Regions from separate parts of the Luteibacter yeojuensis genome, predicted to be linked through region 1. Evidence: predicted binding sites of a transcription regulator. Region 1 holds the regulator's gene; the other holds the start of a gene.
The links. Region 1 encodes sigma-54, which starts transcription at its own class of promoters, with help from an activator protein. Its sites were predicted from a motif close to TGGCACGNGCNTTGC; they were not measured.

Region 1 (6,932 bases):
CTCGCCGCCGTGCTCGGCGCCAGCGTGCTGCTGTACTACTGGACGGCTCCCGAGAAGAAGGTGCAGGACTTCGTCGGTCCGCCGCGCTCCGGTTACGTGCTGACCAACTTCGACCTCGACTCCTACAACGAGGAAGGCAAGCCCGCCTTCAAGCTGGTCGCCCCGCACCTCGAGCGCCGCGAGGGCGACGAGTCGCTGTACATCAACGCGCCGGATTTCGTGCTGCCCTCCACCAAGGAGACGAACGTGCCGCCGTGGACGGGACATTCCCAGTACGGCTGGGTGAACAAGGACGGCAGCATGCTCAAGCTGCAAGGGAAGGTCCACATGGACCGGATCGCCTTCCAGGCCAATCCGCCCGCCAGCATCGATACCTCGGAAGTCACCGCCTGGCCCAAGGAAAACCGCCTGGAAACCGCAGAGGCGGCGCGGATCGTGCAGGGAACCTCTACAATGCAGGGCGTTGGCATGCGCGCCAATCTCGACACCAAGCACCTGGAGCTCCTCGATGCAGTCCACACCGTCTACCAGCCGCGCAAGCGCTAAGGCCGTCATCGCGGTGCTCTGCGCGACGCTCCTGGCGAGCGCGTCCGTGTCGGCCAAGAAGGCCGATCGCAACCAACCGGCGGACGTCACGTCGAAATCGTTCGACGGCACGCAAGCCCCCCAGAACGGCCAGCCCGGCAAGGTGATCTGGACCACCAATGTCGTGCTCACCCAGGGCACGCTGAAGATCACGGGCAGCAAGGCCACCGGTTACCTCGACGCGGACAACACCCTCACCCGGGTCGTTGTGGACGGCAACCCCGCCACCATCCACCAGCTGGACGACCAGGACCAGCCGATGGACGGCCGCGCCCGCAATATCGATTACAAGATCGACCAGGATTACGCGGTGCTCACCGGCGACGCCAAGGTCAACCAGCCGGCAAAGGGCAGCGCCGAGGGCGACAAGCTCACCTACAACACCAAGGACAGCACGATGACGGGCGAGAGTTCCGGCAGCGCCCCCGTGCACATGACCTTCCAGCCGAAGAACAAGGCGCCTGCCGCCAACGCTCCCGCGAAGCCGGCATCCGACGACACGAAGAAGCCCTGACACGATGCTTTCAGCCCAAGGCCTGCAGAAGCGCTTCCGCGCGCGCCAGGTGGTCCGCGATTTCGGCTTCTCCATCCGCGAAGGCGAGGTGGTCGGCCTGCTCGGCCCCAACGGTGCCGGCAAGACCACCTGCTTCTACATGGTGGTGGGCCTGATCCAGGCCGACGCCGGCGCGATCAAGCTCGATCAGCAGGACATCACCGGCCTGCCGATGCACGCCCGCGCGAAGCTCGGCATCGGCTACCTTCCGCAGGAAGCGTCCGTATTCCGCCGGCTCAGCGTGGCCGACAACATCCTGGCCGTGCTCGAACTGCGCGAAGGCATGAGCCAGAAGCAGCGCGAGGACGAACTGGAAAGCCTGCTGGACGAACTCAAGATCGCGCACATCGCCGAACAGAAGGGCATCAGTCTTTCCGGCGGCGAGCGTCGCCGCGTGGAAATCGCCCGCGCGCTCGCCGCGCGTCCGCGGTACATGCTGCTCGACGAGCCGTTCGCCGGCGTCGACCCGATTTCCGTGGGCGAGATCCAGCGCATCGTCCGCCATCTCAAGGAACGCGGCATCGGCGTGCTGATCACCGACCACAACGTTCGCGAGACGCTCGGCATCTGCGACCGCGCGTACATCCTGAACGACGGCGAGGTGCTCGCGCGAGGCACGCCCCAGCACATCCTCGCGGACGAAAAGGTGCGCGAGGTGTACCTGGGTCGCGAATTCAGAATATGACAGACGGCCGGGCAGGCCTAGCCTGCCCGGCCGCTGGTTTGGGCCACTCGTAGGGGTTAGGATGGCTCGGGAACCCCAAGCGTCGAAGGCATGAAACCCGGACTCCAGTTTCGCCTCCACCAGCAGCTCACGCTGACGCCACAGCTGCAGCAGGCCATCCGCCTGCTGCAGTTGTCGCAGCTGGAGCTCGAGGCCGAACTCCGCCAGATCGCGGAAAGCAATCCGCTGCTCGAGTTCGCCGAAGATGCCGAATCCGAGGCCGAAAACGACGTAACGGAGGAAAACGGCTACGAAGCCGCCGAGTTCCCTTCGCGCGACGAGCCGCCCGCCAAGGCATCGAGGGAGGACGAGGAGTCCACCGCCGCCCCGTCCGAGGAACTCACCCCGGAATGGGAGGACGATCGCTTCCAGGGCGACCCCAGCGAATACACCGGCACGTCGTCGCGCGCCAACGGCGTGGACGAGGACGGTTTCGAGCCGCAGAACGCGGCGCCGGAAAATCTCCAGCAGCACCTGGAATGGCAACTCAACCTTTCCCAGTTCTCGCCACGCGAGCATGCGATCGCCACGGCGATCATCCACGCGCTGGACGAGGACGGTTACCTGCGCGACGGCGTGGAGGCGGTGCTCGCCGCCCTGCCCGCCGAACTGCAGGCGAACGCGGAGGAGGTCGAAGGCGTGCGCAAGCGCGTGCAGCGCTTCGATCCCACCGGCATCGCCAGTCTGGACCTGCGCGACTGCCTCTTCTGCCAGCTTTCCCAGTTCTCGATCGACACGCCGCATCGCGAACTCGCGATCCGCATCGTGAACGAGGACCTGGAATTGCTCGCGCGCAACGACATCGCCAAGATCGCCCGCCGGCTGAAGGCCCCCGAGGAGCAGGTGGCCACGGCGGCGGCGCTTATCCGCAGCCTCGACCCGCGCCCCGGCGCGGCGCTCGACGCCACCCCGGTCGAATACGTGGCACCCGACGTCTACGCCCGGCGCGAGAACGGACGCTGGCAGGTCAGTCTGAATCCGGACGCCCAGCCGCGGCTGGGTCTCAACCAGCATTACTGCAATTTAATAGCCCGTGCGCGCGGCGACGACGCCACCTGGATGAAGGGCCAGTTGCAGGAGGCCCGTTGGCTGCTGAAGAGCCTGCAGTCGCGCGCGGAAACGCTGCAGAAGGTCGCCGACGTCATCGTCCGCCGGCAGAGCGCCTTCCTCGATTACGGCCCCGAGGCCATGCATCCGTTGGTTTTGCGTGAAGTGGCCGAGGAGGTGGGCATGCATGAATCGACCATTTCGCGCGTGACCACGCGCAAGTACATGCATACGCCGCGCGGCACCTTCGAGCTCAAGCATTTCTTTTCCAGCGGCGTGGCCACGGAAGACGGGGGCAGCGCCTCGGCGACCGCCATCCAGGCCATGCTTCGCAAGCTCATCACGGCCGAGGACGCCCGGCGGCCGCTCTCCGACCAGGCCCTGGCCGAGGAGCTGCATCGACGCGGAATTCAGGTCGCCCGACGTACCGTTGCAAAGTACCGGGAGGCGATGCGCATCCCCAGCTCCAGCGAGCGCGTGCGCGCCAACTGACGACGCAGAGGAACCCCATCGAAGGTCCACGGTCCAAGCGATTAGAGCTAGAGGAGCGACCTTCCGTCGCTCCGGTCTCGCCGCCGCGAGGCGGCACCCTCAGCAAGAAGGAGGCGTCAATGCAAATCCAGATCAGCGGCCAGCACATCCAGATCACCCCCGCCCTGCGCGAGCGCGTGGAACAACAGATCGGTCGCTTCGAACGCCTTTTCGACAACATCACGGCCCTCGACGTCGTCCTCTCCGTCGACAAGAACGAGCACAAGGCGGGAGGCACCCTGCACTGCTCGGGCACCCGTCTCCACGCGGAGGGAGTCGCCCGGCTGGACGACGACAACAAGAACGACACCCTTTACACGGCGATCGACGCCATGATCGCCAAACTGGCCGACCAGCTCAGAAAGCACAAGGAAAAGCTCAAGGACCACCACAACAGCGAGGTCCGGGAAGCGCGCGCCGCCAGCTGACCCGGGCAGCCCGCCCGCCCTTGATGGCACAATAGGCTCCAGGCCGGCGCGCCCCGCGCGCCGGCCTTTCCTTCCCAAGGGACCGAGAGCCTGTGGAACGGCTGACCGCCAGACAACTCTTCGACGGGGTACACGAGCGCATGGCGCTGCGCTGGGCCGCGGGCATGCGTGGCGAAGCCCGCGTGCTCGAACCCAACGCCAAGCAGAGCCGGCGCCCGTCGCTGGTCGGCTACCTCAACGTGATCTACCCCAACAAGGTGCAGATCATCGGCACGGAGGAGCTGAACTACCTCGACGGCCTGGATTCGCGCCAGCGCTGGGAGGCCATCCACAAGATCGCCGCGTACCAGCCGGCCGCGCTGATCGTCACGAAAGACCAGTCGATCCCGTCCGACCTGCGCGAAGTGGCCGAGGAAACCGACACGCCGCTGTGGCAGAGCACCAAGCGCGGCCACGAACTCCTCACCTACCTGCAATACCACCTGGCGCGCACGCTCGCGCCGCGGGTCACGTTGCACGGCGTGTTCCTCGAGGTGTTCTCCATCGGCGTGCTGATCACCGGCGAACCCGGCTCGGGCAAGAGCGAGCTGGCCCTGGAACTGATCAGCCGCGGCCATCGCCTCGTCGCCGACGACGCCACCGAATTCACCCTCATCGCACCCGACGTCATCGACGGCGCCTGCCCCGAACTGCTGCAGGACCTCCTCGAGGTGCGCGGCCTGGGCGTGCTCAACATCCGCGAGATGTTCGGCCATACCGCGGTGAAGCCTTCGAAGTACCTGCGCCTCGTGGTGCACCTGAAACCGCTCCAGGCCGGCGAGGAGCCCGACGCCATGACCCGCCTCACCGGCGATGTCAGCCGGCGCAACGTGCTCGACGTGGACGTGCCCAAGATCACGATCCCCGTCGCGCCCGGCCGCAACCTCGCCGTGCTGGTCGAGGCCGCCGTGCGCAACCACGTGCTGAAGAGCAAGGGCATCGATCCCGCGCAGACCTTCATCGACCGCCAGGCGCATCAGATGCGCCGTTTCTCTCCATGGTGAGCCCGTGATCGACGAAGTCGCCAGCCCCATCGTCGAGCCCGACGCGATCCACCTCGTGGTGCTCACCGGCATGTCCGGCGGCGGCAAGACCGTCGCCCTGCGCGCGCTGGAAGACCTCGAGTTCTACTGCGTGGACAACATGCCGGCGGAGCTGATCCCGCAGCTGGTCGCCGCCGTCAGCCAGGGCGAGCATGGGCCGCGCCGGCGCATCGCCGTGGGCGTGGACGTACGCAACCGGCGCATCGACCTCTCGCGCATGCCGCATGTGCTCTCCGAGCTGTCCACGGCGGGCGTGCACGTCCACCTGATCTTCCTGGACAGCCGGGACGACGTCCTCATCAAGCGCTATTCGGAAACCCGCCGGCGCCATCCGCTCGCGGCGGAAAGGCGGTCCCTGGCGGATTCCATCGCCGAGGAGCGGCGACTGCTGCGTCCCCTGGTGTCGATCGCCGAGAAGGTGATCGACACCAGCGACCTCAATGTGCACCAGCTACGCCGCCTGTTCGCCACCGGTTACGCCGCGGCCTCGGACGGCACCACCCTGCTGTTCGAATCCTTCGCCTATCGCCGCGGGCTGCCGTCCGACGCCGATTTCGTCTTCGACGCACGCTGCCTGCCCAATCCGCATTGGGACCCGCGCCTGCGGCCGTTCTCCGGCAAGGACCTGCCCGTCCGCGAGTTCCTCGACGCGAACCCGCTCGTGGGCGAGTACTATGCCGATGTGGCCCGCTGGCTGGACACCTGGCTGCCGCGCTTCGACGGCGAGGACCGCAGCTACGTCACGGTCTCGATCGGCTGCACGGGCGGACGTCACCGCTCGGTGTACCTCGTCGAGAAGCTGGCCCAGCATTTCCGCTCGGAACGCGGCAACGTACTGACCTTCCATCGCGAACTCGAGTGACCATGACACAGCTACCGCGAGAGTTCGGGCGATGACCGTCGGCGTCCTCCTCATGACCCACGAGGCCGTCGGCAAGGCGCTCATTTCCGCCGCGCGCCACGTGATGCCGAAGCTTCCGCTGGAGGTCGACGCCGTCGAGGTGCCGCCCAGCGCCGATCCCGACGTCATGCGCACGCTCACGGCCCGGCACGCCCGCGAACTCGACCATGGCGACGGTGTGCTGGTGCTGGCCGACCTCTACGGCGCCACGCCCTGCAACATCGGCCTCTCGCTGGGCGAGCTCGGCGTGCACCTTCGCTGCGTCTCGGGCCTCAACCTGCCCATGCTGCTGCGCGTCCTCAACTATTCCGAAAAATCGCTACCCGAATTGGCCGAGATCGCGGCCAGCGGCGGTCGCGGAGGGATCTTCATCGACCATGCTTGAACGTGACATCGTGGTATCGAACCGGCTCGGCCTGCACGCACGCGCATCGGCCAAGCTTGTCCAGCTGGTCGCAGGGTTCAAATCGACGGTCTGGCTCGTCAACAAGGGACGCGAAGTGAATGCGCAGAGCATCATGGGCGTGATGATGCTGGCCGCCGGCATGGGTACCTCCCTCACCGTTCGCGCGGACGGCGAGGACGAGGCCCAGGCCATCTCCGCGGTCGTGGACCTCTTCGACCGCAAGTTCGACGAAGGCGCCTGACCATGAGAGTCGTGCTGACAGGTACACCCGCCGCCCGGGGCATGGCCCTCGGTCGGGCGCGCCTGATCCAGCCGAGCATCCTCGCCGTGGACATGCGGATGCTCGAGGACACCGAGATCGGCGCCGAGATCGAACGCCTGCACAAGGCCATCGACACCGCCCGCACCGAACTGCACGAACTCCGCGGCAAGCTGCACGGCGCGCTCGCCCGCGAAGTAGGCGACTTCATCGACGCACACAGCCTCCTCCTCGACGACGAGGAACTGCTGCGCGGCCTCGACGACCTCGTCGCCGTCGGCCATTACACGGCAAGCGCCGCGCTGAAAATGCAGCGCGACCGCCTCGCCGCCGTGTTCGACGCGATGAACGATCCGTACCTGAAGAGCCGCGGCGAAGACATCGACCAGGTCATCGGCCGGGTCATGTCGGCGCTG
Region 2 (6,932 bases), on a different contig from region 1:
CACCGATCTTCCTATCGGCTCCAGTTGGAGAACCCAACCGCCGTCCTCTTCAACCACCTTCACGCTGTCCGGGTCGTCGGGATATAGACGAATCCAGGGCTCGAGACGCCCTGTTTCGAAGTCGCCGTTGACGATCCAGGGCATGCGGCCGCGCGCTTCGTATTCTTTCAAATGATCCTTGACGACCTCGTTCTCAAGCATCTGCTCGGCAAGAAGCTTCTTCAGCCGCACGTTCTCCGTCTCCAGCGCCTTCACTCGCATGGCCTCGGGCGCATATGCCATCGTGCCTGCTCCGCGAGATGCGAAGCGATGCCTCGCCGAAAGCGTGCCGGCCTCGGAAGGTGTCGAACCGACCAGGCGAGCGACGGCGCCCTGGTTCTGCCCAAAGGCCGTTCCGGTGACGATGACGGGACGGATGCCGTCCTGGATGCCTACGTGGGCTGCCCCGCCGAGGCCGTCGTGAATAGCGGTGCCATCGGTAGCAAACGTGTCGTCGATGGCCCCGTTCGGCATGAACCTCGTGACGAGGGCGGTTATCAGGATCGGCACCGCGCTGTCTTCCATTCGCTCATACCCCCAGCCAGCGACGACGATGCGGCGACCGTCGTCGATGGCGAGCGAATCCGGGATGTAGGAGTATCCCGCGAGCCGGACAGTCGATAGTTCCCCTCCGTTGAATTCGGGATCGCGCGCGCCCCAGCTCGTCAGACGAAGAAGGGCCGGCGTCGCGCTGTCGACGAGTCCTCCCGACAAGTAGAAGAGAAGGACGAGCCTGTCGTCAAACAGGGCTTTCACCCCCAGGCAGTTGCACGACCCGCCGGGATTTCCGATCCGGACCTGGCCGTCCGTACCAAAGGCGGTATCCGGCCGGCCCTGCGCGTCGAATCGCAGGATGAGACCTTCCCCACCCACCTGGCCGACAACCACCAGCCGCCCTCTGCTGTCGACTTCGAAAGATCGATACTCGCCCGAAACGCGAAAGACACCGTTCACACCAAAAGAAGGGTCGAGACTTCCGTCACGCCGGATCTTCAGGAAGTGCAAAGCGTCGTTCCAATGGGCTGCGAACAATGTGCTTCCATCGGCCAATCGGCAAGCAGGCATCGACCTGCTGGCCCTTTTCGGCTTCTTGTCCAAAGGCTTGGTGGCCCGCCCCCTTACGCCGGTCAATGCAGCGAGGTCGAAGACGGCACCGCCATGGTCACCAAAGGATTCGTCCAACTCGCCATCGGATTCGATCCGACACGCGTAGGCATATGGCCCGACGTTGCCGAATGTAAGAATGCTCCCGTCGGCAACCGCGGAAATGACCGCGGGGCGCATCAGGATCTGCTCCCCTTCGACTTCAAAATCGGGAACTTCGCAATACCCATCGCTTGCGAATGCGGTATCCCGACTTCCATCGGCGTGCAGCCGGAAAACGCAATCGTAGGGATCCGTGGCTCCCAACCTGGTCGCGCTGCCCACGATCTGCCGACCAGCGTCGACAGCGATATTCGTTACATGAAGAAATCTTTCGATGCCGGTAGGGTCGGGATCGGGAATCAGCACCCACCCTGCCCACCCCCATTCGTTTCCTGCTCCAAATGACGTGTCCAGTTGCCCTGGTGCAGACTTCGGAATCATGGCCACATCCTCGTTGTCATGCCACTGTGTCGCAGGAAATCCTCTCGTTCCCGCGTCCCTGCGCCCCGATGGTACAGCGCCCGACGCGACGTCCTCGTTCGACGGGAAACGATCAATCGATCCCACGACAACCGCTTGGCGCGCAGATGCCGAATACGACTCGCGATGAATGATACCGCGACCGGCGCGCGACACTCCGGCGCATCGGACGACCCGACGTGTCAGCTGCGGAGCCTCGGTCGATAGAACATGCGCTTGCTCGCCTCCGACACGACCACGTACAGCGCGGTGATTCCCAGGATCGCCGCAAGGACCGGCGCCGGGAGCGGCACGAAGCCGAACAGGCCGGCTCCCGGCAGGAACGGCAAGGCGATCGCCAGCGGCATCATCGCGGCCGTGCTCCACCGCAGGAACCCTCCCGGGCGGCTTCGATAGAACGGGCGATAGGTGCGTATCACCAGGAGGATCCACAACTCCGTGAGCAACGACTCCAGGAACCATCCGGTACGAAAGATCACCGGATCGCCACCGGCCATGGTCAGAAGGACGACGAAGGTGACCAGGTCGAAAGCGGTGCTGATCAGCCCGAAGGTGAGCATCGAGCGGCGGATGAGCCGGATGTCCCAGCGATGCGGCGTGAGTTTCCACTCGCGATCGACGTTGTCGCCGGCGATACCCATCGCGGGGATGTCGGACAGCAGGTTGTTGAGGAGGATCTGCTTGGCCAGCAACGGCAGGAAAGGCAGGTACAGCGAAGCCAGCGCCATGCTGACCATGTTGCCGAAGTTGGCGCTGGTGGTGATGAAGATGTACTTGATGGTATTGGCGAACGTGTGCCGCCCTTCGTCGATGCCGCGGCGAATGACGTCCAGGTCGTGCTCCAGCAGCACGAAATCGGCGGCGTCCTTGGCCACGTCCACGGCCGAATCGACCGAGATACCGACATCGGCCGCGTGCAGGGCGGGTGCATCGTTGATGCCGTCGCCGAGGTAACCCACCACGTGCCCGGTTTTCTGGAGGGCGGTGATGATCCGTTCCTTCTGGTTCGGTTCGATCTCGGCGAAGAGTGTCGTCGACATGGCCCGATGCCAGAGGGCCTCGTCGCCGAGTTCCCGCAAGTCGCCGCCGGTGAGGATCCCCTTCACCGGCATGCCGATGGCCTCGGCCACATGCCGGGCCACGAACCGGTTGTCGCCGGTGACGATTTTCACTTCGACGCCCAGGATGCCCAGCGCCGTCAACGTTCCGCAAACCTGTGGCTCGGGCGGATCGAAGAAGAGCAGGAACCCGATGAGGGTCATCCCCGCCTCGTCCCCCGGATCGTATCGCTCCCTGACGGGCACGGACTTCGATGCCACGGCAAGGACACGATAGCCCTGGGCGCTCCAATCGACGAATCGTTTCATCAGCGCCGTCCGGACGCCTTCGTCGAGGGCCACCTCCCGGCGATCTATCCTGGCGGAAGCGCACGCGTCGAAGACGTTCTCCACCGCGCCCTTCGTGACCAGCATCGCCTGCACCGGCGAGGGGGTGTTCACTATCACCGTGAGGCGCCGCCGCTGGAAGTCATACGGTATCTCGTCGATCTTGCTGCCGGCATCCCGTGGAAGCCCGTCGCGCTCGCCGCGCGCCACCACCGCGTCGTCCAGCGCATTGCGTATGCCGGTCTGCAGGCGTGCGTTGAGCACCGCCAGCCGCAGTACCTCCGCCGCGGGCTGGCCGTCGGCATCGACGGCCGCATCGAGTTCGATCACCCCGCGGGTGAGCGTTCCCGTCTTGTCCGTGCAGAGCACGTCCATGCTTCCGAGGTTCTCGATGGCGTTCAGACGCTTCACGATCACCCCTTCGCGCGCCATCGCCCGCGCTCCGTACGAGAGCGTGATGGTAAGGATGGCCGGCAACAGCTCCGGCGAAAGTCCCACCGCCAGCGCGGCAGCGAAGAGAAGCGTGTCGATCGTCGGCCGGTGCATGACGATGTGGATCGCCAGCACCGCCACCACCACGATCAGCATCAGGCGGATCAACAGACCGCCGAACCGGCGCAGTCCCCGCTCGAATTCGGTTTCCGGCGGCCGCAGCACGAGTCGCCTGGCGATCGCGCCGAAGACCGTCGCCCGGCCGGTGTCGACGGCGACGACGCGGGCCCAGCCGCTGCGCACCGAGGTGCCCATGAACACGCAGTTGTCCCGAGCGGCCAGGCCCGATTCGACGGCGCATGTACCCGGCCGCTTTTCGACGGGAAGGGTCTCGCCCGTCAGCATGGCCTGGTTGACGTAGCAACTGCGCGCGTCGAGCACCAGCGCGTCGACGGGCACCAGCGCACCCGCCGAGAGTTCGATGATGTCCCCGGGAACGACCTGCTCGGCCCGGATCGCCTGCAAGGCTCCGTCGCGGATCACGTTGGCCGTCACGGTGACGCGCCGCCGCAAGGCCTCGATGGCGACCGACGCGCGGTACTCCTGGATGAAGCTGAGCACCGCGGTCAGGAGCACGATACCGAGGACGATCCAGGCCTCCACCCACTCGCGGACAAGCAACGACACCAGGGCCGCCACCACCAGGATGATGACGAGCGGGCTGGAAAAACGGCTGAGCAGCAGGCTGAGCCAGGGCCGTGCCGCTGGCCCGGTCAGTGCGTTGTGCCCGAATTGCTTCAGGCGCTGGGTCGCCGACGAAGCCGTCAAGCCGTCGACGCGCGAATCCAGCGCGGCAAGCACCTCTGCGGCAGGTCGCGCCCAATAACGCTCGACATGACTCATCGCCGCTCCCGCTCGTCAGGCGTACGTCCTCTACGGACATACGGTGCCCGTCGATCAAGGGGCTACCGTAAGGCGGGGCACGCCGCTGCCGGTTGACCCACATCAAGAAGGCACCCGCCTCGGGGACCCGTCATTCCCGCGTCATCCCCGGCAGGTGGCGCATGGCCGGCGGGCCATGCCGCGTCACCACGTTCGGTCAGTGAGCGTTTTCGGCATGTCCCGGCCTATATCTTTCGGCCTATGCCCGATAGCCATGTAAACCGGCGTCCCGATCGGGTGTCGCTGGCACGCTGTTTGCGGCGACAATATCGGGCTGGGTCGCCGACGTAGGGACGTCGCGATACCTTTTCTTCACCGCCGTCGCCGGAACGTCAGTTCACGGGGGCCGAAAGGAAGCTGGTTGGCAGGATGAAACTGAATTCGACGACATGCCCGCGCGCCGCACGGGTGTCACGGGCGCGGCTGTGCCTGGCCTTGCTGCTGGCGGTCCACGGGCCGCTCGCGCTGGCGGCGGACCACGCCGCGGAACGCGACGCGCTGATGGCCACGGCGCGCCAGGAGCGCGATGCGGGACACCGCGTCGACGCCCTTGCCCATTGTCAGGCCGTGCTCGAACGCTGGCCGGGCGACCGCGAGGCGCAGGCGCTCAACGTCGCTTTGTTGACGGAGCTGGGGGCCAGCACGCGCGCCGGGGAACTGGCAGCCAGCCTGCAACCGGGGCTGTCCATGGCCGAACGCAACCGCCTGGGCGCGGACCGCGTGGCCGAGGAAATCCGCTGGGCGGACGGTGAGCCTGCCGACCCTTTCCACCCTTACGTGGAAGCCGACAAGTCCGTGGAGGACGCACGCCGCGTCGCCGACGATCCGCAGCTCCCCTCCGACCTGCGCCGGCGCGCCGGCTTCGACCTGCTGGTGGCCCTTTCCCGCGCCGGCCGTCCGGACGAAGCGGTCGCCCGCTACGACGCACTGCATGCGCAAGGCGTGTCCTTGCCTCCCTATGTCGAGCGCGCCGCCGCCGATGCCCTCTTGGCGAAGCGTCGTCCGGCCGAAGCCGCGGCGCTCTACGAGGACAGCATCGCGAAGGACCCCGGTCCCTACGATCCCAGCGAGAGCGAGCCGCGCATCGGCCTGATGTACGCCTACCTCGAGTCGGGGCAGACGCAAAAGGCCTTCCGGACCATCGACGAGCTGGCCTCGAAGGAGACGCCGTGGATCCGGGTGCCTGGCAGCGCCCTTCCCATCCAGAACCCGCGCAAGCTCGACGCCGACCTCAACGCTGCCGCCGTGCGCGACTATGTCGACATGCATGCCGATGCCTATGCGCGGCTGGAACCGCTCCATCGCGAAGCGCCGGCGAATGCGCAACTGCGCAGCGAACTCGGCATGACCGAACTGGCCCGCGGCTGGCCCCGCCGTGCCCTGGACGACTTCGACATCGCCCTGACGCTGGATCCCCGCGAAGCCGGTGCCTATGTCGGCAAGGCGAACGCCAGCCGCGTGCTCGACGATTACGCGCCGGTGGATGCCTACCTTGCCGCGGCCCGCTCGCTGGCCGAGCGCAGTCCGCGCGTCGACCGCGCGCAGGCATCGTGGGATCGCGAGCGCGGCTGGCAGTTCGACGTCGAGGCCGAGCGCGGCAAGGGCTCCAGTCCGGACTTCGGCGACCGCGACGGCAGCACCCAGGCCACGATCGCCAGCCCCCTGATCGACAATCACTGGCGCGTCATCGCCCTCGGACGCTATTCGACCGCCGATCTTCCCGAAGGCAACGTGCGACGCAGCCGCGCGGGCGTGGGCATCCGCGCTTACACCCGTGGCCTCGAGGCCTATGTGCAGGCCCTGCCGTCCACGGATCGCTATGTCGGCAAGACGGCCATCGAGGCGGGCTTCGACTGGTCGCTGAGCGATCGCTGGGCCTGGTCCGCCGACTACAGCACGGCAGGCGACGACACGCCGCTGCGCGCGCAGTTCTATGGCATTTCCGCGAAGACGCTCGACACCACCGTCACCTGGCGCGTGAGCGAGCTGACCCAGGCGCGGCTTGGCCTGTCGCGCGACGACTTCAGCGACGGCAACCGGCGTACCGGATGGCTGGCATCGATCGTCCGGCGCATGCATACGTCGCCGAACCTGGCGCTGGACGGCGGCGTGGAACTCGGCGGCTCGATGAATACCCGCACTGACCGCCCTTACTTCAACCCTCGCCGCGACTGGAGCTACGCGCTCACCGGCCGGCTCGAAAACGTGCTCGGCCAGTTCTACGAACGCAGCGTCACCCAGCGCATCGACGCCGCCGTCGGCCAGTACGCCGAACGCGGCTACGCCACCGGCTGGATGGCGTCGCTGCGCTACGGCCAGATCGTCCAGACCGGCCCCGGGTTCCACGTCGGCTGGGGCATCGGCTGGCACAACCAACCCTACGACGGGCGCCGCGAGCATCGCGTCGTCCTCGACCTGACCCTGCACTGGGGAGAATGAGAGTCATGCGTCCGCTGTCGATCCTGCTTGCCCTGCTGGGGCTCGCGCTTCCCGCGTTCGCGCAGCAGG

Region 2: the regulator sigma-54 is predicted to act here: its motif matches at 4,669-4,683, upstream of pgaA (poly-beta-1,6 N-acetyl-D-glucosamine export porin PgaA).

The regions. Positions count from the first base shown of each region.
Region 1 covers NZ_JAAQTL010000002.1:301,154-308,085, forward strand. Annotated here, with positions in the region: gene lptC (LPS export ABC transporter periplasmic protein LptC) at 1-546, shown strand, start outside; gene lptA (lipopolysaccharide transport periplasmic protein LptA) at 509-1,099, shown strand; gene lptB (LPS export ABC transporter ATP-binding protein) at 1,104-1,823, shown strand; gene HBF32_RS16295 (RNA polymerase factor sigma-54) at 1,914-3,401, shown strand; gene hpf (ribosome hibernation-promoting factor, HPF/YfiA family) at 3,521-3,868, shown strand; gene hprK (HPr(Ser) kinase/phosphatase) at 3,961-4,911, shown strand; gene rapZ (RNase adapter RapZ) at 4,916-5,812, shown strand; gene HBF32_RS16315 (PTS sugar transporter subunit IIA) at 5,844-6,236, shown strand; gene HBF32_RS16320 (HPr family phosphocarrier protein) at 6,229-6,498, shown strand; gene ptsP (phosphoenolpyruvate--protein phosphotransferase) at 6,501-6,932, shown strand, end outside.
Region 2 covers NZ_JAAQTL010000001.1:568,194-575,125, reverse strand. Annotated here, with positions in the region: gene HBF32_RS19685 (hypothetical protein) at 1-1,626, opposite strand, end outside; gene mgtA (magnesium-translocating P-type ATPase) at 1,848-4,385, opposite strand; gene pgaA (poly-beta-1,6 N-acetyl-D-glucosamine export porin PgaA) at 4,794-6,863, shown strand; gene pgaB (poly-beta-1,6-N-acetyl-D-glucosamine N-deacetylase PgaB) at 6,869-6,932, shown strand, end outside.